Regions from separate parts of the Arthrobacter sp. JUb115 genome, predicted to be linked through region 1. Evidence: predicted binding sites of a transcription regulator. Region 1 holds the regulator's gene; the other holds the start of a gene.

Region 1 (15,139 bases):
TGCGTCAAATGGCACCCCTGCGCAGAAGTCCATGGCTCCGGACGACGATGAGGATTTCCTGCGCCAGCTGGAGGTCTGGCGCCGCCAGCAACAGCGTGAAGCCGACTCGAAAGCGCGTGAGCAAGACCTCACTAAACGTGAAGACGTGCAGAAGGCCGATGGCGAGAAACCAGCCAAGCCTGAGGCCAAGGAACCGAAGCCAGGTGCAGAACGCAAGAACAAGCCAGAAGGCACCGACAGCTCTTCGTCTGAAACCGAATAACCCCCTAGTACTGCCGGGATCCCGGCAACCAGCCCAGCACGCGTGCCAGCGCCGCTGGGCTTTTTCATGCCTCGCGAGAACTTCGGGCATTCTTGCAGGCGGCCAGGGACGCGGGGCTTCCTCTACGGGCGCTGGAGGGGCGGACGGGGGGCAGGCGCCGGTCAGTGCCCCGCACTTGAGTACCAGGGCCCGCAACGAACGCTTAAAGTACTGCGAGCGGCCTCCCCGCTAAAGGGAAACCGCTCGCAGTGCTGGATTCTTAGGAACTAGACTCCGGCGTAGGAGTGCAGACCGTCGAAGAAGATATTCACGATGGTGAAGTTGAAGACCACGCACAGGAAACCGATGATCGACAACCAGGCCGAGCGTGGGCCCGTCCAGCCACCGGTGGCACGGGCGTGCAGGTAGCCTGCGTAGACAACCCAGATCACGAAGGACCAGACTTCCTTTGGATCCCAGCCCCAGTAGCGGCTCCAAGCGGCCTCAGCCCAGATCGCACCAGCGATGACAGTGAAGGTCCACATCACGAAGCCGATGGTGTTGATGCGGTAGGCGAAGTTCTCCAATGCGCCGGCACCTGGCACCACGCGCATGAAGGGCAGCTTGTCGTCCTGTCCAGCGGCCAGCCGGTTCATGCGAGCATGCTGTACCAGCTGCAGCACATTCATGGCGAAGCTGATGGCGAACAGTGCCGATGCCAGGACGGCGATGGAGACGTGAATGACGATCCATGGCGACTGCAGGGCAGGAACGAGGTGGCCAACCGGTGTCGGGAAGCCGATGGTGGCACCGCACAGCATCAAGGTGACCAGGCCGGAGATGAAGGATCCCATGAAGCGCAGGTCCTTGAAGATCAGCACCAGCAAGAAGACCAGAGCCACCAGGAATGCACCGGTGGACAGGAACTCGTACATGTTGCCCCAGGGCACTCGGTGCGCGGCTATCGCACGGGAAACCACGGCACCGCCGTGCAGGGCAGCGGCCAGCCACATCAGCACCACGGCAATGCGAGCCGTGGGGCGCTTGGCCGACAACTGCGTGTACTCCATCTTGTCGGTCACGATATGCTCGCCGACGTTGTCGGCACGCACAGCGGCACCCCGGCGCGAACGGGGCTTGGTGCCCACGGCGCCGCCGGCGCTAACCAGCAGTTCCTCGTCGCGCTTGAGCGCTTCGGAATCCATTTCGCTGATGGACTTGTTGGTCTTTGCCAGGTCCAAGGCGAAAATGATGAAGACCACTCCGTAGACCATGGCGGCCAGCAGCATGAACAACTGGCTGTATTCACCCAGCGTTTCATTGATTGGCGCTAATGCCCCAGCGTTATCCATTTACTGCTCCTTGGTTCTGCTCCTGGCTTGCCAATGGCCAAGCCTTGTCAAAGATCTTCTGTAGTTCTGCAGCTTCGCGTTCCAGACGCGGATCCTCGCCACGTGCCAGCAGTGCGTACTCGATACTACGCTTGCCGTTTTCTTGTTTCAGCTTCACCCAGACGCGGCGACGCGGGGTGAACAGCGAGACCGCAAGGCCGATCAGCGCCAGACCTGAGAAAATGCCGATTGGCAGCTTGCCCGGGTCATGATTGATGTCCAATGCAACGAAGCGCTTGAGGTCGTCAAAGGTAATCGAGCCCTTGCCGTCGGGCAGCTCGTAGGTCTGCCCCGCTTCGAGGATGATGCCGCCGGCATCCAAATCACGGCTGTTCAGCGGTTCCATCTTCTCCGTGTCCAGCACGAACACGTTTTGCGGGTTGCCGTCGTCAAGGCCCAGATCCCCGAAGTACGAGTTCAGGTGCAGCTGGGGGTTGATGGCGTTGGGATCGCCCGAGATGCCGAAGCCGTTCTCATCCACCAGTGCGGTTGGCAGCAAGAAGCCCTGGAAGCCCAGCTGCGATGGCTCGGCGTCCGGAACCTTCAGCACGAACATCGAGGTGTAGACCGAATCCTGCGGAATGGAAACCGCCGGGCCGGAATAGGAGACATTGCCGTTGCCATCCTTGACGGTGATCACCGGGGCGTAGCCATTGCCGACCAGGTACACGTCACCGCCGCTGATCCGCAGCGGATGGTTGACCTTCAGCTCCTGCTTCACTGGCTCGGCATCGGGCGATTCGCGCACCTTGACGTGGGCGGTGAAGTCCAGCGGCTGTCCGAAATGCGATTCGGATTCGCGGTCGAAGATGATGTCGAATTTGTCCAGCGTCACAGCAAAGGGCGGCAAATTATCGGCATTGAAGCCGGTGCCCGGGGTGAAGGAGTCGTAGGCCACCAGCGAATTCACGAAGGTCTCCCCCTCGACAACCACGCGCTGCCCGGTGTAGCCCAGGGCTCCGCCGATCGCGGCCGAAGCCAGTACGCCCATCAGCGAGATGTGGAAGAGCAGGTTGCCGATTTCGCGGGTATACCCGCGCTCTGCGGCAACCGAGGCCCCGGTGGCATCCTCGCGGCGCTCGACACGGTAGCCGCGCTTCTTCAGGATCCTGAACGAATCCTCGATGACCTGCTGGTCATCGGGCGTATCCGTCTCGCCTTCCAGAATTTCATGCGAGCTGTACTGGGGAAGTCGTTCCAGGCGCACCGGGGTCCTCGGCGGCGGGGTGCGCAAGGCTTTGGCGTGCTTCTTCACACGCGGGATGATGCAGCCAATCAGCGAGACGAACAGCAAGATGTAGATCGCGGAGAACCACACCGATGAATACACTTCGAACATCTGGAAGCGATCCAGCCATGGACCAGCGGTGGTGTGCTGTTCCAGGTACTGGGCTACAGATTCGGGGTTGGCGTCGCGTTGCGGGAAGATCGATCCCGGTACCGCAGCGACGGCGAGCAGCAACAGCAAGAACAAGGCTGTTGGCATCGATGTCAGCTGGGTCCAGATCCAACGCATGGAACCCATGAATCCCAGAGCAGGCGCGTCGCCAGTTCCCTTGGAATTCCGTTGTTGTTTCGCCATTAAATTGGCAACCTCACTTCATTGGCAAACCAGTTTTGCAGTTCTGCTACCCATGTTCCCCACAGACCGGTCACCATGACCAGTCCCAAGGCAATGAGTAGTACCCCGCCCAAACGCATGATGAAAACCTGGTGCTTGCGGAAGAACGCCAGCGCCTGCATGCCGCGCTGCAACCCCATTGCAATCAGGATGAAGGGCAAACCCAATCCGAGGCAATAGAACACAGTCAGGAGCGTTCCACGCCCTACGTTCGCGTCCACACCGGTGGACATGATCAGTACCGCACTCAAGGTGGGGCCGATGCACGGTGCCCACCCCAGGCCGAAGGTCAGCCCCAGAACCGGGGCACCCCACAGGCCTGCGGGCGGTTTCCTGTGGATCTTGCGGTCACGCTGCATCCAGGAGAAGCCGCCCATGAACACGATGCCCATGAAGACCACGACCAGGCCCAATGCCTGGGTGACCCAGGAGCCGTTGAACCTGAGCCACGCGGAGGCCTGGCTGAAAAGCACGCCCGCTGCGATGAAGACCACGGAGAATCCCAGGACAAAGAGCAGTACGCCGGAGACCACGCGGCCGCGCCGGTGCTCCTTCAGATCCGCACCAGTCAACCCGGTGACGTAACCGAGGTAGCCCGGCACCAGCGGCAGGACGCAAGGCGAAAGGAAGGAGACCAGCCCGGCCAGCAGTGCTACTGGGGCAGCCAGCAGCAACGACCCGTCCAGGACGATGTCGGCAAAGGGATTAGTGGTCACTGATCAGCTCACAACTCTTCGGTCAGAGCGGAGTCGATCAATGACTTCAGGGTGCCAGGCTCTACGGCACCGATCACGCGGGCACGGACACGGCCCTGGCGGTCCAGCACCAAGGTGGATGGAACCGCTTGCAACGGGACGTACTTGGTCATCGCCAGCTGGATGTCCCCGGAGGTATCCTGTACCGACTCATAGGGAATCTCGAAAGTGCGCTCGAAGGCCTTCGCCGCTTCGGCTTCATCGCGTACGTTGACGCCAATGAATTCGACTTTCTCGCCGAAGCCTTCAGCGATTTCCTTCAGATCCGGTGCCTCGATGCGGCACGGAGCGCAGGCGGCATACCAGAAGTTCATGACTACGGGCTTGCCCTGCCACTGCGTGAAGTCGATATCGGTGCCATGGTAGGTGGTGGCCTTGAGGGCAACCGGTTCGCTGCGCTTGGAAACTTCGTACTCTTCCACGGCGCCGTCGCCAGCGATGTAGTTCTTGCCGTCGCCGCTGTTTGCTTGCGCGGTCAGCGCATCTTCCTTGCCGCTGCAGGCAGCCAAGGGCACCACGGCGGCGGCAACCATGAGCGAACGCAACATGGTGCGGCGGCTCAAGTGGCGAGGATTAGGCACAGGATCTGTCATTTTGCTTTAGGCTCCAGGGATATTCGCCGCGCCGGCAAGCAGCTCGGGGCACGGTTCGGTGTAACGCACGGAGACCAATTCGTCTCCCTCAAAATCAAAGCTGGTGATGGAAGCCAGGGTGCACTCGCGCTGGCGCGGATCGTGCCACAGCGGCTTCTTCTCGGCGGCGCGGCGCGTAACCCAGATCGGCAGCTGGTGGCTGACGATAATGACTTCCGCTCCTTCGCCGTGCTCGGCGAGGGCGGCCTTGCGGTGCTCATCCATGGCCAGGCGCATGCGAGCAACCTGCTGGGCATATGGTTCGCCCCATGAAGGCTTCAGCGGGTTGACCAGCAGCGGCCAGTACTTCGGCTGACGCAGGTGCTCCGCAACCTTGGACAGCCCTTGCAGCTTGTTGCCGGCTTCGATAACCCGCTCGTCGGTGTGGACCTGCAGATCCAGAGCATTGGAGGTCGGCGCGGCTGTCTGCTGGGCTCGCAGGAGCGGTGAGGCCACCAGACGCACCACGTTGCCGCCTTCTGCTTGGCGCTTGGCAAAATATTCTCCTGCCCCATCGGCCATCTGGAATCCGAGTTCCGAGAGCCCGAAGCCGGGGATCCTGCCGTAGAGCATACGGTCAGGGTTGAAAACTTCCCCGTGGCGCAACAAATGGACGGTCGATAAAGGCATGCCTCCAGTGTCTCAAATATTCGGTGCAAATTAGCCATATTGTGGCCACCGTCAACTATTCACAGGACACGCATTGGAATCCCATATGGAAAAACCATCCTTTCGGAGGGGTTGCTCACAATCGACTGCCACTACGCTTAGTCAATAAGACAGTTCGACCAGAAGGACGCATCATGAGCGACAACGATCCTAACCAGCCGGGCCAGCCCTACAACCCGGGCCCTTCCGGCCAGGGTTCATCGCAGAACCCGTACGGCGAAAACCCCTACGGCCAGCAGCCCTCGCCGTACGGCCAGAACCCGTACGGCCAGAATCCGAATCCTTACGGGCAACCGCAGGCACCGGGCTACGACCAGTATGCCCAGCAGGGAGGTTACGCCGGCGTGCAGCCGCCGACCGAGCGGCCACGGACCTTGGCTATCGCCTTTGGCTTGATCATGCTCGCGGGCATCTTCAGTGCCCTCGCCAGCTGGCTGATGACCAACTCCAACATGATGGCCAACATGATTGGCCAGCAGTGGTCGCTGGTGCAAGAAGAGTTCCAGAACCAGATGCAGAGCACCCCGGGCATGGAGCAGGATCCACTGGTTGAACAGATGATGGCAAGCCCTGAGGCCTTCATGGCCCAGGTTAATTCCATGATGTCGACCTTCGTGATTATCTCCATGATCATCACCTTGGCCCTGTATTTCCTGGTGGGCTTCTTCGTTGGCCGCGGCGTGGGCGCCATGCGAATTATCGCCACGATCCTCGGTGCGCTTTCACTGCTGAATCTGGTGACTATCGTTCCAATGATCAGCATGTTCGCTGACACTCAAGCCGGAATTATCAACGCTGTCTACGTTGTGGGCATCTTGTTGGGCATTGCAGGCGTGGTCTTCGCCTGGTTGCGCCCTTCTTCGCAATACATTGCGCAGCGCCGCCAGGCTCGCCTGGCCGGCTTCCGCTAAACGCATGGCCGAGCCTCTTCGCGAGGCCCTGCAGGGACAATAAAGGCGTAGCCGCTCCATCCACCCAAGGGATGACGCGGCTACGCCTTTTCTCGTCTGCGCGGCTTCAGCCTTGAACGGCGAGGTATGCCAGGATCTGCAATTCAGTGGAAAGATCAACGCGCCGCAGGTTCATGCCCGCGGGTACGCGAAGCGGCATCGGTGCGAACGAGAGCACCGAGCGGACCGAAAGCGCGGCCAGTTCGTAGACCAGGTCCTGCGCAGCATCGCCCGGAATTGCCAGAACAGCGATGTTGATTTCTTCGCGTTCAACCACTGCGGCCAAGTCCGCGATCGCTTCCACGTGCAGCTCGCCGACCGGGCTGCCGACCAGTGCGGGGTCGATATCCAGGATCGCCTTGACGTTGAAGCCACGAGTCCTGAAGCCTGCATATCCGCTGAGCGCGCGCCCCAGGTTACCGGCGCCGAGGATGGCCACACGCCAGTCCTGGTTCAGGCCGAGGGTGCGGCTGATATGTTCTGCCAGTTCGCGGACCACGTAGCCCACCCCGCGGGTTCCGTAGGAACCCAACCAGGAAAGGTCTTTGCGCAGGATGGAGGGGTTCACTCCAGCTTCCTTGGCCAGCACCCCGGAACTGGTGCGTTCCAGGCCCTGGGCTTCCAAGGCGTTCAGCGCGCGCAAGTACTGGGTCAGTCGAGCCAGCGTGGCCTCAGGCAGGACCCGGGCTTCAAGCTCTGACATCTTCGTTCTCCCGCACTTTTCGGTGCTCTTGAAGAGCACAACGCATTTTCATTTATTCGGCAGCGGCTAGCTGCTCAGTAGTCGTTCCAGACGCTGTGCGTCGATGTGCCAGAAGTCGCGGACTTCTCCGTTGATCAGCAGAACCGGCACTTCCTCGTGGTGCTTGGCCAGCAATTCAGGGTGCTGGTCAATATCCAGTTCGGAAAACTCCATATTCAACCGGCCAGTCACCTCGGCCACGGTTGCGCGTGCGGCCTGGCACAGGTGGCAGCCTTCTCGAACCAACAGCTGGATCTGATTCAAAGTACTCACCTGCCTATAATCTCACGAGCCGTAACCGCCCTTAAACTTGGCAATGAAATAAACTGGATCAAATGTCTTCCATCGATCATCACCCCAGCCCGAATTCCGCCCTGGCTCCGGACACGGTCGCCGCTTTCTTCGATGTAGATAACACCCTTGTGCGCGGTGCATCGCTGTATCTGCTGGCCCGGAAACTGCATGAGCGCCGCTTCTTCCAATTCCGCGAAATCCTCTGGTTCGCGCTCAAGCAGTTGCGCTTCGCCGCGCGCGGTGAGCACCTAGGGGACATTCACCAGATTCGCGACCGTGCGTTGATGATGGTCCGAGGGATCCCGGTGTCCGAGATCGAGAAGATCGGCAACGAGATCTATGACGAATACATCGAACCCAAGCTATGGACCGGTACGGTAGCCATTGCTCGCCAGCATCGGACGGTGGGCCGTGAAGTCTGGCTAGTCACTGCCACTCCCCTGGAAGTGGCGAATGTCATCTCGCAACGTCTCGAACTTACCGGTGCATTGGGCACTGTAGTGGCCAGCGAAGACGGTTTCTACACCGGAGCGCTGGCCAGCCCGATCCTGCACGCTGCGGAAAAAGCGCAAGCGGTGCGCACCCTGGCGAAGGCTCGCGGCATCTCGCTGTCGAAATCATGGGCATACTCGGATTCCTACAATGATGTTCCCTTGCTTGAAGCTGTGGGACACCCCGTATGCATCAATCCCGATGCGCGGCTTCGCGCCTACGCCAAGCGCCGCGGCTGGCAGGTCTACGATTTCCGCACCGGCCAGCGAGCTGCCAAACTAGGCCTGAAGGCCGCTGGAGTGCTTGGTGCGCTCTGGGCGGCGCGACGGTCCATTCTGCGCCGTTCCGGCTCTTAGGCCGGCGCTGGGCGGCTTTGGATAAAGCAATCGCCACCGTTCAACAGTTTCACTGTGAAGCGGTGGCGATGATTGCCAAGCGGCAAATGCTCAGAAGTAGATTTACTTCTTATTACGACGCTGGTGGCGGGTCTTACGAAGCAATTTGCGGTGCTTCTTCTTCGACATACGCTTGCGGCGCTTCTTGATAACAGAGCCCATAGTGGTTCCTCACAAACTAAATAAATGCGTCAACCCCAAATGCCTGCTTGCGCGCGAGCCCAAGGACAAGGTTGACCGGACGTTAAACGTTCCTTAACAGATTACCCGCTTTTCGGTCATGCTCTGACCATCGCGCGGACTATCGACCGTAAGAACCGGTACCGTGCTGCGGATCAATGGCCGCGGCATTCAGATATGATTCCACGGCGTTTTCCGGAACGCGATAGGAGCGACCGAACTGAACAGCAGGCAAATCACCGGCGTGGATCAGCCGATAAACGGTCATTTTGGAAACGCGCATCATGTCGGCCACTTCGGCCACAGTCATGAAACGGGCTCCGGCAAAATTCTGTTTATCCGTCATGCGGGATATTCTCCTGACGCTGATCTCTTATTCGTCGCGTTAATTTAGCGAAGATGAACTTACACGACTTTGGATCAACATCGGCGGTTCAGGTTCACGTTCGCTTTGTACTAGTCTAATCGCACTTTTGTAACTTTTGCATCACGAAACACACACGTGACCATCTGAATCACATTTTTTGATGCCTGAACGAGACAATCCGCGTGATTTCACCGGGTCCCCAATGAATTCACGCGGATTGCAGCGCTGCAGATTATTAGATGACGCCCTGTGCGAGCATTGCGTCTGCGACCTTCACGAAGCCCGCGATGTTGGCGCCGGCGACGTAGTTCCCCGGCATGCCGTACTCGTCTGCAGTAGCAGCACAGCTGGTGTGGATGCCGACCATGATCTCAGTCAGGCGACGCTCGGTGTGCTCGAAGCTCCATGCATCGCGGCTGGCGTTCTGCTGCATCTCCAGAGCGGAGGTAGCAACACCACCAGCGTTGGCTGCCTTGCCCGGGCCGAAGAGCACCCCTGCATCCTGGAAGATCGAGGTCGCTTCAGCGGTAGTAGGCATGTTGGCGCCTTCGGCCACTGCGATGGTGCCAGCAGCAACCATCTTCTTTGCGGCCTCAGCGCCCAATTCGTTCTGGGTTGCGCAGGGCAGCGCCACGGTGCCTGCAACGTCCCAGACGCTGCCACCGGCAACGTACTTCACCTTCTTGGTGCCACGGCGTTCGGCATACTCGGAGATGCGGCCGCGCTCAACTTCCTTGATCTGACGCAGCAGATCCAGGTCGATGCCGCCCTCGTCAACGATGAAGCCGGCCGAGTCGGAAGCCGTAACGACCTTCGCTCCCAGTGCCTGCGCCTTCTCGATGGCGTGGATTGCCACGTTGCCCGAACCGGAAACGACCACGCGCTGGCCATCGAAAGTCTGGCCGCGGGTCTTGAGCATTTCTTCAGTGAAGATCACTGCGCCGTAGCCGGTGGCTTCCGGGCGAACCAGGGAACCGCCCCAGCTCAAGCCCTTGCCCGTCAGCACACCGGACTCGTAGCGGTTGGTGATGCGCTTGTACTGGCCGAAGAGGTAACCGATTTCGCGGCCGCCAACGCCGATATCGCCGGCTGGCACGTCGGTGTATTCGCCAATGTGGCGGTAGAGCTCAGTCATGAAGGACTGGCAGAAGCGCATGACTTCGCCATCGGACTTGCCGCGCGGGTCGAAGTCCGAGCCGCCCTTGCCGCCGCCGATGGGCATGCCGGTCAGGGAGTTCTTGAAGATCTGTTCGAAGCCCAGGAACTTGACGATGCCAAGGTAAACCGATGGGTGGAAACGCAGACCGCCCTTGTATGGGCCCAGAGCCGAGTTGAATTCAACGCGGAAGCCGCGGTTGATCTGCACGCGGCCTTCGTCGTCAACCCATGGCACTCGGAAGATGATCTGGCGTTCAGGTTCGCACAAACGCTGCAGGATTGCGGCTTCGGCGTATTCAGGATGCTTGACCGATACAGCTTCAAGGCTGTCGAATACTTCCGTGACGGCCTGGTGGAATTCTGCTTCGCCGGGATTGCGGCGGAAGACTTCGTCGCGAATCGTCGCTAAGTGCTTATCCAAGTTTTTCTCCTCATCACTTGGGGCAGGCACAGGCGCACAAGGGGCCTCATTGCCGGCGTCACTGCCCCGCACACGAGAATGCCATGCTGGGCATTCTGAACAAAATTTTCATGTTATAAAACAGGATTGCGCGCGTAACTTAAAAGATTGACCATATTGCACGGTTGCAGCGCCGAAGACTGGACAAGAGCTAGCGCCGACGCCCGAACCGCGGAAGTTTCTCGAAAAACTCTTGCGCACGTCCAGTAACTTGTTCCAGGCCTTGGCCAACGCGCCGCCCGATCTGCTGAGCCGTTGGATTCGATACCGCTGCCAGCTGCCCCTCGGCTTCGGCCTGCGTGGTTGCCAGCTCCTGGCCCTCCGGTTGGGCAGGTACCAAATCGGCGCACCAGCGCACGAGATCTTCCAGCGCTGAGGTATCAATGCTGTAGATGCGCCGCTGCCCGGCAGCGGCCATGCTCACGAGTTCAGCTTCGCGCAGCACCTTCAAGTGCTTGGAAACAGTCGGCTGCGAGATCTCCAGTTCAGTGACCAGAGTGCCCACTGCTTTCGGCTCGTTCTTGAGCGCTTCTATTATCTTTCGTCGGGTTGGTTCAGCCAACGCCGAAAACACTTCATCAATTGCCACACACATAACCCTAACGGCATATGAACGGTTGGCAATCGATTTCCATGCCTAAAATGCTGTGAGGTCTCGCCTCTGTCTCCGTTGGCCGCAGCCATGCGAGGCTAGTCGAACCATGGATCGAGCCCGAAAAGCGGGAATATCTCCTTGCGTGTAGCAATGATGGTTCGGTCTACCGGATCGGCCGGATCATAGCCGACTTCCCAATTGCGCCACCACAGCTGGGCGTCATCGCCCATGAGGTAAGGCATGGCACGGCCGTACCTTTCCAGAACGTAGCGGCGGAAGGTCTCGGGAACATAGGTACGCAACGGCACCGGCTTGCCGGCAACAATCGCCGTCAGATGGGTCCAGGTACGCGGCACGACGGCGGTGACGTTGTATCCCCCGCCTCCGGTAGCCAGCCACCGGCCTTCGCACAGCTCATCTGCCAACTGGGATATGTCCAGGGCCGCCTGGCGTTGCGCATCAACAGACAGCTTCAAGTTGGTCATGTCATCATCACGGTGCGCATCGCAACCGTGCTGGGAGACGATGATTTCGGGCTTGAAGGCGCGTACCAGCTGCGGAACGATCGCATGGAAGGCACGCATCCACCCGGAGTCCCCGGTCATTGCCGGCAGAGCAACATTTACTGCGCTGCCTTCGGCGTTCTTGCCGCCAATTTCATTGGCGAATCCCGTACCGGGGAACAGTGACAGCCCGGATTCATGGATGGAAATGGTCAGCACGCGTTCGTCATCCCAGAAGATCGACTCGGTGCCATCCCCGTGATGCGCGTCCACATCGATGTAGACCACGCGTTGGGCACCCTGTTCCAGCATGCGATGGATCGCGGCAGCAGCGTCATTGTAGATGCAGAAACCGCTGGCCTTGCTTTTCGCGGCGTGGTGCATGCCTCCGGCGAAGTTCACTGCACGGACCACGTCATGGTCCATGATGGCTTGGGCCGCTGCTACCGAACCGCCAACAATGCGCCCGGCGGCTTCATGCATCCCGGCGAATACCGGGTCGTCTTCGGTGCCCAAGCCGAATTCTTCGGCAACGAGTGTTGGATCCTTGCTCACCCGCCGCACCTGATCGATATAGCTCTGGTCATGGACGGAGCCGATGACCGCATCGTCGGCAATATCCGGAGCCTGTATCGTGACGTTCGGCGCATCGAAGATATCCAGCTCATCGCTGAGCCGATAGGTCAGTTCTAGCCGCGAAGGGTGCATGGGATGCCAGTCGCTGAATTTGTACTTCAGATACTCTTCATCCCACATCACCATGGTGGGCCGTGGGGCATGCTGCGGATCTAACACGATTTCAGGCTACCCGATAGTGACCCAACTCATGAATTCATGGCAGTTTGCGCGGCTTGTCGGGTCTTTAGCCGGGCAACACAAGCGTTTAGCGGTGGAAACGCGTAAATTACTAGAAGGACTTCAAATCCTCATGGCAAAGAACTGTTCCCCAGGAAACGGCGAGTAATAAATGAGCACAGCCAGTGCATCGGGCCCCAGCGCCCGGGCAGCTGAAATGCGCGAACAGCGACGCAAGAAATGGCTGACCGTTCGCATCGCAGTTGCGGACTTCACCGTGCGCTCCCCCGCGCGCTTGACTCTTGGCGCCTTCTTGCTGGCAATCACGTTGTTCACCTCGCTGCTCGCGGCGCCGTTTTCCTCGGCCACGGGGGAAGCCACCGCGCTGCATGACGCATTATTCACCGCTGTGTCGGCAGTTTGCGTTACTGGCCTAACGACCGTCTCCACCGCTGTGCACTGGTCATTCGCCGGTCAGCTGATCATGCTGGTCGCAACGTTCATGGGCGGCCTGGGCATTTTGACCCTGGCCTCCATCATGTCCCTGGCGGTATCCCGCAAGCTGGGCGTGCGAGCCAAGCTGATGGCGCAGAATTCGATGAACAGTTCTGGAGCCTCAGCCCTGGGTGAAGTAAGTTCATTGCTGCGCATCGTGATCCTCACAGCGATCAGCCTGCAGGCGGTCATCGCGCTCTTTCTGATCCCGCGCTTCTACATTCTGGGTGAAAGCGTCCTGTCCGCCATCTGGCATGGAATCTTCTATGCCGTCTCGGCTTTCAACAATGCAGGCTTCACCCCGCACTCCGACGGATTGGTTCCCTACGAAACCGACCTGTGGATCCTGGGCCCATTGATGGCCGGCGTGTTCACCGGTTCCTTGGGTTTCCCGGTGATCATGGTGCTGCTGGCGCACAAGTTCAATATGAAGAAGTGGAACCTGCACACCAAGCTGACCATGCTCACCACCACCATCCTGCTCTTTGCCGGATCCTTCCTGTGGCTGATTTTCGAATGGGCCAATCCCAAGACCATCGGTGGCTTATCCATCAGCGACAAGCTCATTCATGGCTTCTTCGCCTCCACCATGACCCGTTCTGGCGGCTTCAACCTGGTGGATCAGAACGACATCCACCAGGTGACCATCTTGTTGACCGACGCATTGATGTTCGCCGGTGGCGGTTCAGCTTCTACTGCTGGCGGCATCAAGGTCACCACCATTGCCGTGATGTTCTTGGCGATCTTGGCCGAGGTCCGTGGCGATACTGACGCGAAGGCCTTTGGCCGGCAGATTCCGCAAGGCACCATGCGCGTGGCCATCTCCGTGGTCGCCATGGGTGCTTCGCTGGTGATGGTCGCTACCGGCGCACTCGTGACCATCGACGAATCGGTGGGCTTCTCGCGAGCCCTGTTCGAGTCGATCTCGGCCTTTGCTACCGTGGGCCTGAGTAGCGGGGTTTCGCAAGAAGTGCCTCCGGCCGGCAAGTATGTGCTCAGCGCGTTGATGTTTGCCGGACGCATCGGCAGTATTACGCTCGCCAGCGCGTTGACCATGCGCCACCGCAATACGCTGTTCAGACTCCCAGAAGAAAGGCCGCTCATTGGCTGACAAGAACATAGACCACAATGCCCCGGTGCTGGTTATCGGCCTGGGCCGCTTCGGTGCATCTGTCGCTGAAACGCTGGTCAAGCAGGGGCGCGAAGTGCTGGCCATTGAGCGCAGCCCGGAGCTCGTTCAGCAGTGGGCCAGCACCTTGACCCACGTGGTCGCGGCCGACGCGACCAATATTGACGCCCTGCGCCAGCTCGGCGCCCAGGAATTCTCCTCTGCCGTCGTGGGCGTGGGTACCTCCATCGAATCATCCGTGCTGATCACCGTGAACCTGGTGGATCTGGGCATTGAGCATCTGTGGGTCAAGGCCATTACGCCCTCCCATGGCAAGATTCTTACCCGCATTGGTGCCAACCACGTCATCTACCCGGAAGCCGATGCCGGTGTGCGTGCCGCGCACCTGGTCGGTGGCCGCATGCTCGACTTCATCGAATTCGATGACGGCTTCGCCATCGTGAAGATGTACCCTCCGAAGGAGACCCAGGGCTTCACCTTGGCCCAGTCCCAAGTCCGCTCCAAGTACGGGGTGACGATCGTTGGTGTGAAGTCCCCGGGCGAGGATTTCACCTACGCCATGCCGGATACCATGGTGACTCGCCGAGATGTCCTGATCGTCTCGGGGCACGTGGACCTGCTCGAGCGTTTCGCAGCACGCCCGTAGGGCACGAGGATCGTGAATACGGCGGTGGCCGGCAACCAATCGGTTGCCGGCCACCGCCGTATTGAATGCTCGTTCCTAGCCGAGCTCTTCACTCAGCTGCGCTGCACGGGCGGCTGCCGCTTGCGTGCCCGCAGCAATAATCTTTGGAATTCCCTGCTCATCGAAGGTGGCGATAGCCTGCTCGGTGGTGCCCTTCGGGCTGGTTACCGCCTTGCGCAGGGTCGCGGGATCCGCGTCAGGGTTCGAGAGCATCTTGCCGGCACCGGCCACAGTGGCACGTGCCAGCGCGATTGAAAGCTTTTCATCCAAGCCCATGGCCACACCGGCATTGGCCATGGCCTCAGCCAGGTAGAAAGCATAGGCCGGACCGGACCCGGAAATTGCCGAGAGCGCATTTTGCTGCTCTTCGTCGATGACGTGCACGTCGCCGGATCCGGAGAGCAGATCGGTGACCAACTTGGTCTGCTCGTCGCTCACGCTTGCCGCCGGGCTGATTCCCACCACGCCGGCACCGACCATCAAAGGGGTGTTCGGCATGGAACGGATGACCGGCTGGCCAGCTGGCAGATGAGACTGCATGCTGCTCAGGGTGATAGCGGCGGCTACGGAAACAACGACCTTCTGCGCGT
Region 2 (15,139 bases), on a different contig from region 1:
CGAGACCGACTGAACAGGCACTTCGAACCTACCGGCGAGCGCAGTGCTGCCCTGATGCGGTGTTAAGTCATATTTCGGCGGCTTGGAACACGGATTCGAAACTATGTTCGAATGCGTTGTGTTTTGGGGTCTATCCCCGTGTTTCTCGAGACTTTTTGCGTTATCTAGTGACTTGAATCGTTGTTTGCCCTGGCGAATAGGCACGCATTGGCCTGAGCGACCATAATGGATGATGTACTTCGGCAAGCCAGTGAGCTTTATGCCTTCGTTCCATCCACCGAAAGGTACTCCCCCTGTGAAACGCGCGCTCTTTGAAGAGGACCACGAGCAGTTCCGTGAACTGGCTACGGAATTCAATGCCCGGGAGATTTCCGGTAAATACGCTCAGTGGGAAAAGGATCATCAGATCCCCCGCGAGGTGTGGCAGTCTGCCGGTGAAAACGGCCTGCTGGGTCTTGCCGTGCCTGAGCAGTTCGGTGGCATGGGCATCGATGATTACCGCTTCCGTGTAGTGCTTGATGAGCAGCTCGTGCGTTCGGGGCATCTGTCCGTAGCATTGGCCTTCCACCTGCACGACGACCTGGTGCTGCCGTACCTGCTCTCCTACGGCTCTGCCGAGCTCAAGGACAAGTGGCTTCCACGCATGGTCGATGGCTCCACCATTACCTCTTGTGCGTTTACCGAGCCTGGCGCTGGGTCTGACCTGCGTGCGGTGCGCACCAAGGCGGTCCGCGATGGCGATGACTGGCTGATTAGCGGCCAGAAGACTTTCATTGGCAATGCTGCGTTTGGCGATGCCGCTTTGGTGCTTGCGCGCACCGATGGCGAGAGCGGACGTGCGGGCGAGCAGTCATTCTCGCTGTTCATGGTCGAGCGTTCCGAGGGGTACACCAACGGCAGCCCCTTCGACAAGATCGGGCTGCGGGCTTCTGATACCGCTGAGCTGTTCTTCGACGATGTCCGCGTCTCGGCTGCGGATCTCGTTGGCGAAGCTGGACAGGGCCTGTCCTATGTCAAGGCGCAGCTTCCCCAGGCCCGTCTGGCTATTGCCGTGGCTGCCTCGGCGATCTGCACCGCGTCCTTCGAGCAGGCGCTGGAGCATGCGAAGAACCGCTCGACCTTTGGCCAGGCGCTGACCGAGTACCAGAACACCCGTTTCGAGCTGGCTAACCTGAAGACTGAGGCGCATGTCACCCAGAGCTTCGTGGACCGGGCCGTCCTGGCATTCAACGACGGCGAGCTGGATCCTTCCGAGGCTGCCGAGGTCAAGCTTTGGGCTAGTGAGAGCGCTAAAAAGCTTTCCGATCAGGCTTTGCAGCTGCATGGCGGCTATGGCTACATCATGGAGTACCCGATTGCCCAGTCCTTCACCGCCTCCCGCTTGCTGACCATCTTCGGTGGCACAAGCGAGATCATGCGTGAAACTATTGGACGAGCACTCTAAGCACTTTTGAAAGGAACCGATCACGTGCCTATTCGGCAGATCACTGTTTACGGAGAACCTGTACTTCACAAGCGTGCGGTGGAGGTCACCGAGTTTGATGGCGCCTTGCGCGAGCTCGTTGCCGATATGCACCTCACCATGGATGAAGCGCATGGCGTGGGCCTGGCGGCTCCGCAGATCGGTTTGGGCCTGCGCATGTTCACCTACGTCTTCGCTGACCAGGACGATGCTCCCGAGCGGGGCGTAGTGATCAACCCCAAGCTCACGCTTTCAAAGGTGTCGCAGGCTCCTGCGGATGCTGATGACGACTCCGAGGGCTGCTTGTCCGTGCCCGGGTTGAACTACCCGCTGCAGCGTGCCGACTATGCGAAGGTGGAGGGTTTCGACGAGTTCGGCAATCCGATCTCTTTCGAAGCGCACGGCTGGTTCGCGCGCATCATGCAGCACGAGTACGACCACCTTGATGGCTACCTCTACGTGGACAAGTTGCAGCCACGCTGGGAGAAGAAGTGGAAGAAGGCCAAGAAGGCTCTGGGTTGGGGCGTGCCTGGCAACACCTGGTTGCCGGGTACCGATGAGGATCCATTCGGCCACTAGGCCTCCCGCCGCCTACCGGGCAGTCTTGAAGTCCAGATACCGCTGATGCAGCGCCGCACCGATTTTGCCGGTGGGCGCTGTTTCTGCGTTCCAGAGCTTCGAAGCCCTGCCTTGTTCTAGCCAGAAGGGCAGGAACATGCCGTTCTTGCCGGGCAGGATCTGCGCAGCCATCTGCTCGTCGGCTACCAGCGTGCGATTCGCGTAGCCCAGGTAGTACTCGTCAAAGGGACCGAGCAGGCGCAGTGGCAGCCCGGCGGGCTCCATCGCTTCAAGCTCCCGGTGGGCGCGGCTGCCGGCGATGACCCAGTAGCACTCCCCGCGCTCATCGCTTCCTGCGCTGGACAGCAAGCCGCCGAGTGCTTCCGCGGCGGTTCTCATGGTGGTCAGCGTCTGTCCCGTGTACCAGGCTGCGTCGCGAAGGGTAGCTGGCCCATGCGAGTGCAGGTACCGGCGCAAGAGTTGCGCCAACGGATCTCCTGGTTCCCGGTGACGTGCAATCCATTCATCCACGAGCACGAAGTCCTGCGCGATGAGTTTCGCGTCTTGTGGAATGGGCCCCTGGCAGATCAACCCGTCCAGGACGAGGACCTGCAGGATAACCAGTCCTCGCTGCTGGCCGGTCTCCATTCCATTCTGGTTCAGTGCCTTGAAGAGCGCGGAGCGGCTGGCTTGCCCGTGCTCCTGCAGATGCGCGCTGATGATGCCAGCTGCCTGGTCAATGTCCTGGGTGCCGATCTGCAGTCCCCGCATCCGTGTGGCCGATGAGCGCAAGGTGCGTTCACGCGTTGCGCGAGTCATCCAGCGCGCATCTTCGGCCAAGCAGATATGCAGCGTGCCCCGCATGGTCCATGACCGCACGAGCCGTCCTTCGCTGAAGAGCGCATCGACTTGCTGTCGGGATTCTTGCGCTGCGGAGCGCTGAGCCAGCGCGTAGCGTCCTGCAGCGAAGTCCTGGGACTGGAACGCGAGCATTCGTTCTGCGGCCTGCAGTACGGATTCTGCCGGCTCCAGTAGCAGCTGGCTCGCCATGCGCGCCGCCAGCGTCCGGGTACTGTCCACTAACCAACCTCGATCCAATGCTTGATGGCCTAAAGCCTAGCAGTGCGGAGGTACAGAGATGCCCGCGAAGCGGCGCACCTGCAGCCGCCGTTGACGCAGGGACGGCGCAGGCTCAAGCGGACCTCCACGCCCGGATGCGCGCAAAGGTCGAGACCTGCCTGGACTTTGCTGGAGAGGTGCTGGCCAGGTACTGGTTCTCGTTGGCCCCCTGGACCCGGAAGGTCCTTTGGAGGGCTTCGTGCCACCCGGATGGAATAGCAAAAGGGACCATCCCAGCGCGCAATGCGTTGGGATGGTCCCTTCAGCTGCAAGCAGCGAGGTCCTAGGCGGTGACGGCTTCAGCCTTCACTGCAGGCACTGCAGCCGGGTGGGTGCCGGCCATCGATTCGATGACGCGCACAACCTGGCAGGAGTAGCCGAACTCGTTGTCGTACCAAACGTAGACGACAGCGTTCTTGCCGGACACGATGGTGGCCAGGCCGTCAACGATGCCGGCGCGGCGCGAGCCGACGAAGTCGGTGGAGACAACCTCAGGCGAATCGATGTAGTCGATCTGCTTGTGCAGGCTGGAGGTCAGCGAGGTTTCACGCAGGTAGGCATTGAGCTCTTCCTTGGTGGTCCCGTTCTCCAGGTTCAAGTTCAAGATCGCCATGGAGACATCCGGGGTCGGTACACGGATCGCGTTGCCGGTCAGCTTGCCTTCGAACTCCGGCAGGGCCTTGGCCACTGCCTTGGCGGCACCGGTTTCGGTGATCACCATGTTCAGCGCTGCCGAACGGCCGCGGCGCTCGCCCTTGTGGAAGTTGTCGATCAGGTTCTGGTCGTTGGTGAACGAGTGAACGGTCTCGACGTGCCCGTGGGTGACACCGAACTTGTCGTTCAGGGCCTTGAGCACTGGGGTGATGGCATTGGTGGTGCACGAGGCAGCGGTGACGATCTTGTCTTCTGCGGTGATCCACGAATCGTTGATGCCGTGGACGATGTTCTTCAGATCGCCCTTGCCCGGTGCGGTCAGCAGCACGCGGGAAACGCCCTTGGCGGCCAGGTGCTGGGACAGTCCGGCCTCATCGCGCCAGCGGCCGGTGTTGTCCACCACGATGGCGTTGTCGATGCCGTGTTCGGTGTAGTCGACGGTGGTCGGGTCATTCGAGTAGATGACCTTGATCAGGGTGCCGTTGGCGAGGATCGTGCTGTTTTCCTCGTCGACCGTGATCGAGCCTTCGAAGCGGCCGTGCACCGAGTCGCGGCGCAGCAGCGAAGCGCGCTTGACGATGTCGTCATCCGAGCCCTTGCGGACCACGATGGCGCGCAGGCGCAGGCCGTAGCCGCCACGCTCGATCAGGATGCGGGCCAGCAGGCGTCCGATGCGGCCGAAGCCGTAGAGGACAACGTCCTGGGGTTCAGCGTCGGTTGCGCCGGCCTGGCCAACCTTCTCGCCCAATTCATCAGCCAGGAAAGCGTTCAAATCAGCGGAACCGGATTCCTTGAACTTCTTGTTCACGCGGCCGAGGTCAACTGCTACCGAACCGACGTTCAGGGCCTCGATGGCATCCAGGATGGCCTTGGTGTCGTTCAGGTCGAGCTCTTCGCCATCGATGCGGCGCACTACGCGGTGGGCCTTGATGATGTCGATGGCGGACTGGTTGATCAGCTTGCGGCCGTAGACGGAGGTCACCACATTGTTCTTGCGGTACAGACGTCCGATCAGTGGGATCATGGCCTCGGCGAGCTCTTCGCGCCCGCTCCATTCTTGCTGGGCAACGACAGACTGCTGGGTCACAGAAAATCCTTCCAATTCAGCCGACTCGCAGATCCATAAAGTCGGTTGGCACCGTGGGAAGCACCATTGCTTTTGCGGTGGCACGAGGTAACAGGATCATCCTCGTAAGTACATGATCCATTCTAGACCGTGCGCAGAAAAACTGAGGATCGGGGACTGTGAATCATCTCACCAGCGCACTAAAGGCTGATGCCGGCGCAATCGCAGGGAGGAAGAGTGTGAATGGGATGGCCGATACGCCGGGTTTTGTCGCGCCGAAGCGGGACGGTCATCTATCTACGACTGCCGTTGCCGGCAGCCTCTAGCGGTCCACCCGACTGCATGGGGCGAACAGCCCTCATAACGCAGTCTGTCTGACCTTGCTCCGAGTGGGGTTTACCTAGCCACCCCAATCGCTTGGGGTGCTGGTGGTCTCTTACACCACCGTTTCACCCTTACCAGGAAAACCTGGCGGTCTATTTTCTGTGGCACTAGCCTGCGGGTTACCCCGAGTGGGCGTTACCCACCACCCTGTTCTGCGGAGCCCGGACGTTCCTCGGGGCAATTGCTTGCCACGCGACCGTCTGGCCATCCCATTCACTACCAGTCTAATGCGTTGGGCGCGGCCTGCAGACCACTTCCGAACGCTGATTCGGTCACAGCCAGGTTCACCCGAACCGCAGCGCCTCAAGCAACCGCAACCAGATTTCGCTGATCGTCGGATAGGCGGGGACCGCATGCCACAGCCGGTCCAGGCTGACCTCGCCGACGATCGCAATGGTGGCCGCATGCAGCAGTTCCGCGGCATCCTGGCCAGCGAAAGTGGCGCCGACGATCACCGAACGCGCCTGGTCTATCACCAGCTTGGCCCGCCCGGAATACCCGTCGGCGTGCAGGCTCGCCCCGGCCACCGCACCCAGATCGTGCTCGATAACCGAAATCTGCAGACCGGCGTCGCGGGCCTGGCGTTCGGTGAGTCCGACCGCGGCGATCTGCGGATCGCTGAAGACCACGCGCGGCACCGCATGGTGGTCCGCCGTGGCCGCATGCCTGCCCCAGGGCGCATCGAGAACCCCGGTTCCATTGATCCTCGCGGCAATGGCCTCGCCCGCGGCCCGGGCCTGGTACTTGCCCTGGTGGGTCAGCGGGCTGCGCCCGCTGGCATCTCCCACGGCGTAGAGCCAGTCGGTGCCCGCCACGAGCATCGTGTCATCGACCTGCAACCGCCGGGACGGGTCCACCCCGAGTGCTTCGAGTCCCAGGTTCCCGATGTCCGGCCGCCGCCCGGTGGAGACGAGCACTTCCTCGGCTTCCACGAGGGATCCTCCGGGCAGCTGGAGGCCGGCTATCCCGTGCTCATCGCGGTGGACCTGCAACGGAGTGGTGTCCTGGTGCACCACTACCCCGGCCTCGGCCAGCGACTGGGCCACCAGCTCGCCGGCGAACGGCTCTTCGCGGCCCAGCAGCGACCCGCGGGCAAGGATGGTGACCTTGGAATCGAGGGAGGCGAAGGCGAATGCCAGCTCCACCCCGGCAACTCCGCCACCGATGATGGCCAGCCTTGGCGGGATCGCCTTGGCCGCAGTGGCCTCCCGGGTGCCCCACGGCCTGGCTTCAGCCAATCCCTCGATCCCAGGCAGAACTGGAGTGGATCCGGTGGCCAGGACTACGGCCCGGGCCGAGTACTCGCGATCCGCCACCTGCACCAGGCCGCGCCCGGAAAGCCGCGCCCGGCCGCGGATCAACTCGATGCCCGCCGAGCGCAGCCACCGTTCCTGCCCGGCATCATCCCAGTTGCTGGTGAAGGCGTCCCTCCGCGCGAGCACCGCCTCGGGATCCAGCGCACCAGTCACCGCTTCGCGGGCCCCAGGAACCCGGCGTGCCGCGCGCAGCGCATCGCCGCTGCGCAACAGGGCCTTGGAAGGCATGCATGCCCAATACGAGCATTCCCCGCCCACCAGCTCGGATTCGACGATGGCCGCCTTCAGGCCCTGCCGGGTGGCATAGTCGGCGGCGTTCTCCCCGGCCGGCCCGGCGCCGATCACGATCACATCGAAGTCGCAGTGCTGCCCGGAGGCAGTTTGGCTAGCTCTTGAGTTCTGCTGGGGCATGCTCTGTCCTTGCTCTGCGTGAAGCGCTGCTGGGTAGTGGGTTCAGCCTAGCCAGATCTGCTCTGCGGGTACATGCCCTGGGCAGAAGATCAGATGGACTCCGATAAGCTGGAACGCGTGCTTATTCTGTTGCCGCCTTCCGAAGGCAAGACCGCCCACGCCGAAGGTTCTCCGTTCGAAATCGAGGACCTGTCTTTTCCGGAGCTTTCCGGGGAACGCCGCCTGGTGCTTGACGCCCTTGCTGAAGTCTCAGCACGCGAAGATGCCATGGACCTGCTGGGAGTCGGAGCCTCGCTGGCCAAGGAAGTAGCGCGGAATATCAATCTGCACACCGAGCCCGCAGCCAAGGCGCACGATATCTACTCGGGCGTGCTCTTCGAGGCCCTGGACTACGCAAGCCTGGATGAAGCAGCGCAGCGGCGCGCCGATGAATCCATCATCGTGGTCTCCGCCCTGTGGGGTGCCGTGCGTTTCGGCGATCGCATTCCGCCCTACCGCTTATCCATGTCGGTCAAGCTCGAGCCGCTGGGCAAGCTGGCCACCTGGTGGAAGAAACGCCTGGCTCCGGTGCTGGATGCGGTGGCCGGCGACCAGCTGATCGTTGACGCGCGATCGAGCACCTATGCGGCCGCCTACAAGCCGGCCAATGGCAACACCGTTGCGGTCAACGTCTTCCAGATGCGCAATGGGATCCCGAAGGTGGTCTCGCACTTTGCCAAGCACACCCGCGGAGAGGTCGCCGGTTTCCTGGTCCAGCAACCGGTCGCACCGGAACACCCTGGAGAATTGCTCGAACTGGTCCAGACCAAGTGGGAAGCGTCCCTCGTCCAAGACAAGAAGGGCTTGGCGCTGAACATCCTGCTGCCGGAAGACCACCAGTTCACCACCGCCAAATAGCCCAATCAGGATTTGCAGTCCACTACCCCTCCGGCGTTGCCACGCGAAGAATCCTGACTGCAACCGCCGGCCTCGCAGCACCCGGGCTTCGTTATTCCATGCAGACCCCTTCCAAATGTGATGCAGTTCACTTAGGCTTCACGTATGACATCCTACGTCATACGTCCTTCCTGATTACAGGATCCCACTCACCTGCGAGGAACTCGCCCATGCGAATTCGCTCTAGGCTTCATCATGGAAAAACCCTGGCGGCTGCCATCGCCATCTCCCTAGCCATCCCGGTCATCAGCGCCCACGGGGCGCTGGCGGCAAGCACGTTGGACGAAGCTGATCCCGGTGCACCTCCCGGAAACTTCTCCGAGATCAATCTGGGTTCCGACCGCACTGCCCAGAACTTCTTCTACCGCATTCCGGCGATGGCCCATCTGGGCAATGGTGTTATCATCGCTGCCTGGGATGCCCGCCCCGGCAGCGCCGCCGACGCTCCGAATCCAAACAGCATCGTGCAACGCAAGAGCACCGACAACGGTGCCACATGGGGCGCGATGACCACCATCGCCGCCGGCTTCCCCGGCTCCGCTGACGAAGGAAAATACGGCTATTCCGACCCAAGCTACGTGGTGGATGAAGAGGTGGGGAAGGTATTCGCCTTCTTCGTCTATTCAAAGGATCAAGGTTTCCATGGCAGCACCTGGGGTCACGATGACGGGAACCGCCAGGTCATCAGCGCCGCGGTGGTCGAGTCCACTGATGACGGTGCTACCTGGAGCAAGCCACGGTTGATCACCGATGTGGTCAAGCCCGGCGACCACGCAGTACCCGGAGCGGTCCGCTCCACCTTTGCCACCTCTGGCCAAGGAATCCAGCTCACTCGCGGTGAATACGCCGGCCGCTTGGTACAGCAATATGCCGGTGATGTCATGCAAGCCGATGGATCGCGGGCTATCCAAGCCTATTCGGTGTACTCGGATGACCACGGGGCTACCTGGCAGCGTGGCGAATTCACCGGGAAAGCCATGGACGAGAACAAGGTCGTTGAGCTTTCTGATGGCCGCTTGCTGCTCAACTCCCGCGATAACAGCGGCGGCGGCTACCGCAAGGTCGCAATTTCGTCCGATGGCGGCCACAGCTATTCATCGGTCACTCAGGACAGGAACCTGCCTGACCCCACCAATAATGCCCACATCACGCAGATGTTCCCCGATGCCGAAATCAACAGCAGCCAGGCCAAGAAGCTGCTATACACCGGAGCCAACTCGCAGGCCTCCCGCTCCAACGTCTCGGCGAGGATCTCCTGCGATGACGGCAAGACCTGGCCGGGGCTTCGCACGATCCGCCGAGGGTTGTCTGCCTATTCGGTGGCAGGTGCGCTCGATGGGGGCAAGTTCGGTGTGTTCTACGAGGCCGGCTATACCGACAGCATGCAATTCGCATCCTTTGATGAAGAGTGGCTGAATTACGTTTGCGCCCCAATGCAAGCCAGCACATTCAAAGCCGATGCTGGAACGACCGTGGATGTGCCGGTCACCATCACCAACCAGGAAGCCCAAACCATTTCGGGAACCATAGACGTCGGTGCATCGAACCTGTTCAATGCGGCAGCTACCCAGGTCACCGATCTTGCACCGGGCCAGAGCACCACCGTTAACGTGCCCATAACCATTGCGGCGACAGCGCTCGGCGCCCAATCATTGCAGCTGCAGTTCACGAGTGCGTCCGGAAGCACTTCGCAGGCCACCATCGCAGCTCAGGTGGCCGGCCAAGAAGTCACCGGCATCGAGGTAGTCGGCCAGCGCGGCGATGCGAGCCGCGACCTGGCAGCAGATCCCTACGCGGTGGGTGAAAAGGTGCCATACAGTTTCCGCGTGAGCAACATCGGCAATATCAATCAATGGGTAGTTCCCGCAGAAGGCAATTTCTCACCGTTTGCCGCCAAGCCGGTAGGCGAATCCAGTCCAGCAGGGAATTGCCGCTACTCAAACCTCGGTGCTGACAAGGCCTACACCTGCGCAACCCCGCGCCACGAGGTGACGGATCAGGAACTAGCGGACGGTTATTTCGTTCCTCAGACCCGCTGGACTTCAGGCCGCATCGGCGAATACACCAGCGTTGTGGATGAATACACCGTTACCGGCGAGGAAGTAGATCTGCTGGATCGCCAACCGGCCTTCAGCGTTGAAGTATCCGAGCCGGCAGTAGCGGACCGTACGGGGAACTCCTCTTCGAGGGCCGGCGCTTGGGTCAACTTCGAGGTGACTGTCACCAACACAGGTAACGTGCGATTGACCGATCTAGAAGGACCGGGGTTCAGCGTCGTCGAATTGGCGGCCGGGCAGTCAAGGACTGCAACCATCAGCAGATTGCTAACCAGCCTGGAAATCTCGGAAGGAAAACTGACCAAGGGTTCGTTGCTTGCAACTGCCAGCAACGGGCACAGAGAAGTTGAAGCCGAGTATTCGCTGGCCGAGGTGAAGCTGGCGGAGCGCTAGGACCTCGTAAAAGTGCGCGAGGAGGCCGCGGCAGATCTATCCGGCTGCTGCCAGCACCCTGAAGAAAGCAACCGGTGCGATCCGGGATTGGGTATTTCCTGGATCGCACCGGTTGCTGGTTCACACTTCAGCTTGTGTCAGGGCCGCTACTAGCTCAATCTCGAAACCGGCAGCATCTTCCAAATACGCCGCGTAGTGCTTTGGTCCCCCGGCGTACGGGTGCAGCTCCGGGAACATCAGGGTGAACCCGTGATCCAGCGCCTGGGCAGCCAACGTTTCCACCGCCTGCCTGGTTCCAGCATGGAAAGCCAAATGGTTCAGCCCGGGAGCCAGGCGGTCATGCCGCTGCCTTTTGGCATCCGGTCCGGATTCCAGGACTATATAGAATCCATCGCGGGCATAGCTGATGCCATCAGCCCATTGGGAATCCACCACATAGCCAAGGCGAGTGAGCAGCCAGCCCAGGGAAGCTGTACTGGCTGCCAAATCCTCAACCCATATTTCCAGATGATGCAGCATGGAACTCACTGACTACGGAGTCAGCACGAAGTCCCATGGATCGGAATTCACTTGGGAAACCTCGATCTCCACGGTGTGGCCAAGATCGTTGAGCACATTGCCCAGGGCGCGGGCACCAGCCGACAGCCAGACCCATTCCGAAGCGAAGTGGGAGACATCGATCAGGTAAGGGAACCCGCCGTTGGCAGCTTCGCGTGCTTCGCTTGCCGGGTGGTGACGCAGATCAGCAGTCACGTAGACATCGGCCTGGTGCGAGCGCACCGCGTCAAACAGGGAATCGCCGGCACCGCCGCAAAGGGCGACCTTCCGGATGATGCCTGTACGGTCTCCGGCGACACGAACACCGCCAGCCACCGCTGGGAGCACGGTGTAAACGCGTTCAGCGAAATCCTCGAGCTTCATCGGCTTCTCCAAGAAGCCCACCCGCCCCAAGCCTTCTTCTGGCAGTCCATCCTTGGACTCGATCAACGGCACGCAGTCCTTCAGCCCGAAGGCATCGGCGAGGGCATCGTTGACTCCCCCGATGGCGCTGTCGGCATTGGTGTGCGCCGTAAGCAATGCGGTTCCGGATTCGATCAGGCGGTGAATGGCTTCGCCCTTGAAATTGGTGCCGGCAACCTGGGTGACTCCGCGCAGGAGCAATGGGTGGTGAGTGATCAGCAGATCGGCCCCACGCTCGATTGCATCCTCGATCACCTCCAGCGTTGGATCAACAGCCATCACGATCTTGGAAATCTGCTGGCTGGTACGTCCGGTCACCAAGCCAACGGCATCCCAATCTTCGGCCAATGATTTTGGCCAAAGTTCCTCAGCTGCTTCAAGGACGTTACCCAAGGTGGTCTGCGGAACCGAGGTGTCTTCCACCGGTTGCTCAGGCGTTTCTCCGGTAACGGGCTTGAGCGTCGAGGCATCCAGGGAATCGCTGCTCTTCCCCAGGTCTTGCGAGTTATCTGCCTTGCTCTGCATACCCACCACCCTACGCGGTGGGTATGGGGATGGAACAGAATGCAACGCCGCAACGTTGTGAACTGTGTGAGTATTCCCAGCCTTCAGTCCCCTCATCAATTCAGCCCGTTCCTGGAAGTCCAGGACACCAAGTTGAGCACCTTCGTACTAGCCGGCGGTTGCTTCTGGTGCTTGGATGCCGTGTACCAGCGAACGCGTGGCGTCCACGCCGTGATTTCCGGATACATCGGTGGCCACACCAAGGATCCGGCCTACCGCGAAGTCTGCAGCGGCACCACTGGCCATGCCGAAGGTGTCGCCGTGATCTTTGACCCGCAAGTGGTTCCGGCCGAAGTCATCTTGGACATGTTCTTTACCGTGCACGACCCGACGACGCTGAACCGCCAGGGCTACGATGTGGGCACGCAGTACCGCTCGGCGATGTTCCCGCTCGATGACCAGCAGCGCGATCTCTTCCAGGACGCCATCGAGAAGTTCTCGCGCGTATACCCCAATCCGATCGTCACTACGCTCGAAGAGTCCAAAGATTTCTATCCTGCCGAGCAAATCCATCAGGATTATTACTCCGAAAACCAGGAAGTCGGCTATTGCCGCGTGATTATCGATCCAAAGATCGCGAAAGTCAGGAAATATTACGCTCAATGGCTAAACGAAGCCTAGTCGCGCTTTTGGCCTACTAGGGTTAGTTGTGAACCTCATAGGTGTCCGGCGGTTACGCCAGATTCCGGCAATTATTTCGCCGCAACTAACTGCGGCTGCATAGAGTCACGTAAGGATTGCATACAAGATGGGCAAGATCTACAACAACGTCACCGAAGTCGTCGGCAACACCCCGCTGGTGAAGCTGAACCGCGTCGGCGAGGGCCTGCCAGGGAACATCGCTGTGAAGCTGGAATTCTACAACCCGGCGAACTCCGTCAAGGACCGCATCGGCGTGGCCATCGTTGATGCAGCCGAAGCCTCTGGTGCATTGAAGCCAGGCGGCACCATCGTTGAGGGCACTTCGGGCAACACCGGCATTGCACTGGCGATGGTCGGTGCAGCCCGCGGCTACAAGGTCATCTTGACCATGCCTGAAACCATGTCCACCGAGCGCCGTGTGATGCTGCGCGCTTTCGGCGCCGAGATCGTGCTGACCCCGGGCGCCGACGGCATGCGCGGGGCTGTGGAAAAGGCCAAGGAGATTGTTGCGACTTCCGAGAACGCTATCTGGGCGCAGCAGTTCGCCAACACCGCCAACCCGCAGGTCCACGCAGAGACCACCGGTCCGGAGATCTGGTCCGATACCGAAGGCAAGATCGATGTCCTGGTTGCCGGCATCGGTACCGGTGGCACTATCACCGGTGCAGGCCGCTACCTGAAGGAAAAGAACCCAAACCTGAAGATCGTGGCCGTTGAGCCCAAGGATTCCCCGATCCTCAACGGCGGAAAGCCCGGCCCGCACAAGATCCAGGGACTGGGAGCGAACTTCATCCCCGAGGTGCTCGACACCGAGCTGTACGACGAAGTCCTGGATGCCAGCATCGAGGATTCGGTATCGACCGCTCGCGCGCTGGGCGTCAAGGAAGGCATCCTCGGCGGCATCTCCGCTGGCGCAGCCGTTTGGGGTGCGGTACAGATCGCCGCGCGTGAAGAGAACGCCGGCAAGCAGATCGTTGCGATCATCCCGGACTTCGGTGAGCGCTACATCTCCACCCTGCTCTTCGACGACATCCGCGGCTAAGTCAATTTGCAGAAGCAGAATAAATCGGCGCGAGCCACTGTTGGGTCTATAGAGAGACCTGTATCGGTGCAACTCGCGCCGATTTGCTGTGTGACATCTGCGGATTGTCCCCGAGCGAACCGCAACCCCTAAGGTAGTATTCATGAGTTTTTTCTCCCGCCTGCGTGAGGATTTGGCCAACGCACGCCAGCACGATCCGGCAGCGCGAAGCGATCCGGAAAACTTCTTCGTGTATTCCGGACTGCACGCGATCTGGCTGCACCGGTTGGCCCACAAGATGTGGCAGAACCCCTCGCTGAAGTGGCCAGCGCGTTTGCTATCCCAGGCGAACCGCGCCCTGACCGGGATCGAGATCCATCCCGGCGCCACCATTGGGCGCCGCTTCTTCATCGACCACGGCATGGGCATCGTCATTGGCGAGACTGCCGAAATCGGCGATGACGTCATGCTGTACCACGGGGTGACCCTCGGCGGCCGTTCACTGGCCAAGGTCAAGCGCCACCCGACCATCGGTGACCGCGTGGTCATCGGTGCCGGAGCCAAGGTGCTCGGCCCGATCGTCATCGGCGCCGATTCCGCCATCGGTGCGAACGCCGTGGTCGTCAAGGATGCTCCGGAAGGCTCGATCGTCACCGGAATCCCCGCACAGAACCGTCCGCGCAGGCCTGAAGAACGCAAGCCTGCTGTAGACCCGGCCGAGTACATCGACCCGGCCATGTGGATCTAGTACTACCGCTGCTGCCACTGCGGCAAAGCAAACCCGCCCAGCACACGGACCGGCCACGGTCCGCCTGCTGGGCGGGTTTTCGCTTTCGCCCCGATCCTTGCGGGCAAAGCAAAACGTCGATGCCCGGTACCACTGCGAGTCTGGTACCGGGCATCGATGCCTATGCGAGTGATGGAAGCCGTTTAGGCCAGCTTGTGCTCACCTGATTCGCTGCCATCGGCCAACTCAACGATCTCAGCCTCGGGATCCTGGGGCTGGGCGCCGAGCTTTCCTCGGGTCAGCTTGTGCATGATCATGGCCAGCGCGCCGTCACCGGTCACGTTGGTTGCGGTGCCGAAGCTATCCAGCGCAATGTAGGCTGCGAACATCAGGCCGACTTCGACCTCGCCGAAGCCCAGCATCTGTGCGAGCAGTCCGGCAGCGGCGGCGATAGCGCCACCTGGCACGCCTGGTGCTGCAATCATCATGACGCCGAGCATCAGGATGAATGGGAAGTAGGTGCCGAAGGAAACGTCGCCACCGGTCAGCAGGAGCACTGCGATGGAGAAGCAGGTGATCTTGACCATCGAGCCTGAAAGGTGGATGGTGGCGCACAGCGGGACGACGAAGCCGGCTACCGTGTCGGAAACACCATTTTTCTTGGCTGATTCCAGCGTCACCGGAATGGTTGCAGCCGAGGATGAGGTACCCAAGGCGGTGAAGTAGGCATTGCGCATGCCCCACAGTGCGGCCAGCGGGTTGCGCTTGTTCATCGCCCCAGCGATGGAGTACTGCACCAGCAGGACAACCAGGGTCAGTGCGAAGGAGACCACGGCGACGAAGAGGAACTTCTGCACCACGGTGACGGC

The links. Region 1 encodes Rex, which represses fermentation and respiration genes when NADH is low (regulators of the CRP and FNR family bind a similar motif). Its sites were predicted from a motif close to CTTGTGAANNNNTTCACAAG; they were not measured.
Region 2: a site for Rex is predicted at 5,036-5,055, ahead of EDF61_RS04740 (glyceraldehyde-3-phosphate dehydrogenase). Genes of this name have one in related genera too.

The regions. Positions count from the first base shown of each region.
Region 1 covers NZ_SOBS01000003.1:143,885-159,023, reverse strand. The annotation lists gene EDF61_RS06230 (PLD nuclease N-terminal domain-containing protein) at 1-262, shown strand, start outside; gene ccsB (c-type cytochrome biogenesis protein CcsB) at 529-1,593, opposite strand; gene resB (cytochrome c biogenesis protein ResB) at 1,586-3,214, opposite strand; gene EDF61_RS06215 (cytochrome c biogenesis CcdA family protein) at 3,214-3,969, opposite strand; gene EDF61_RS06210 (TlpA family protein disulfide reductase) at 3,978-4,571, opposite strand; gene EDF61_RS06205 (histidine phosphatase family protein) at 4,608-5,270, opposite strand; gene EDF61_RS06200 (AI-2E family transporter) at 5,444-6,220, shown strand; gene EDF61_RS06195 (redox-sensing transcriptional repressor Rex) at 6,327-7,001, opposite strand; gene EDF61_RS06190 (glutaredoxin family protein) at 7,029-7,274, opposite strand; gene EDF61_RS06185 (HAD family hydrolase) at 7,337-8,143, shown strand; gene EDF61_RS06180 (30S ribosomal protein bS22) at 8,246-8,344, opposite strand; gene EDF61_RS06175 (helix-turn-helix domain-containing protein) at 8,484-8,708, opposite strand; gene gdhA (NADP-specific glutamate dehydrogenase) at 8,965-10,308, opposite strand; gene EDF61_RS06165 (ArsR/SmtB family transcription factor) at 10,499-10,942, opposite strand; gene EDF61_RS06160 (acetoin utilization protein AcuC) at 11,038-12,207, opposite strand; gene EDF61_RS06155 (TrkH family potassium uptake protein) at 12,413-13,846, shown strand; gene EDF61_RS06150 (potassium channel family protein) at 13,872-14,510, shown strand; gene proC (pyrroline-5-carboxylate reductase) at 14,586-15,139, opposite strand, start outside.
Region 2 covers NZ_SOBS01000002.1:330,420-345,558, forward strand. The annotation lists gene EDF61_RS04725 (acyl-CoA dehydrogenase family protein) at 296-1,444, shown strand; gene def (peptide deformylase) at 1,469-2,041, shown strand; gene EDF61_RS04735 (winged helix DNA-binding domain-containing protein) at 2,054-3,100, opposite strand; gene EDF61_RS04740 (glyceraldehyde-3-phosphate dehydrogenase) at 3,423-4,880, opposite strand; RNA gene rnpB (RNase P RNA component class A) at 5,100-5,455, opposite strand; gene EDF61_RS04750 (dihydrolipoyl dehydrogenase family protein) at 5,528-6,970, opposite strand; gene EDF61_RS04755 (YaaA family protein) at 7,088-7,867, shown strand; gene EDF61_RS04760 (exo-alpha-sialidase) at 8,077-10,356, shown strand; gene EDF61_RS04765 (VOC family protein) at 10,477-10,875, opposite strand; gene EDF61_RS04770 (Nif3-like dinuclear metal center hexameric protein) at 10,888-11,841, opposite strand; gene msrA (peptide-methionine (S)-S-oxide reductase MsrA) at 11,974-12,501, shown strand; gene cysK (cysteine synthase A) at 12,629-13,564, shown strand; gene epsC (serine O-acetyltransferase EpsC) at 13,707-14,291, shown strand; gene EDF61_RS04790 (dicarboxylate/amino acid:cation symporter) at 14,474-15,139, opposite strand, start outside.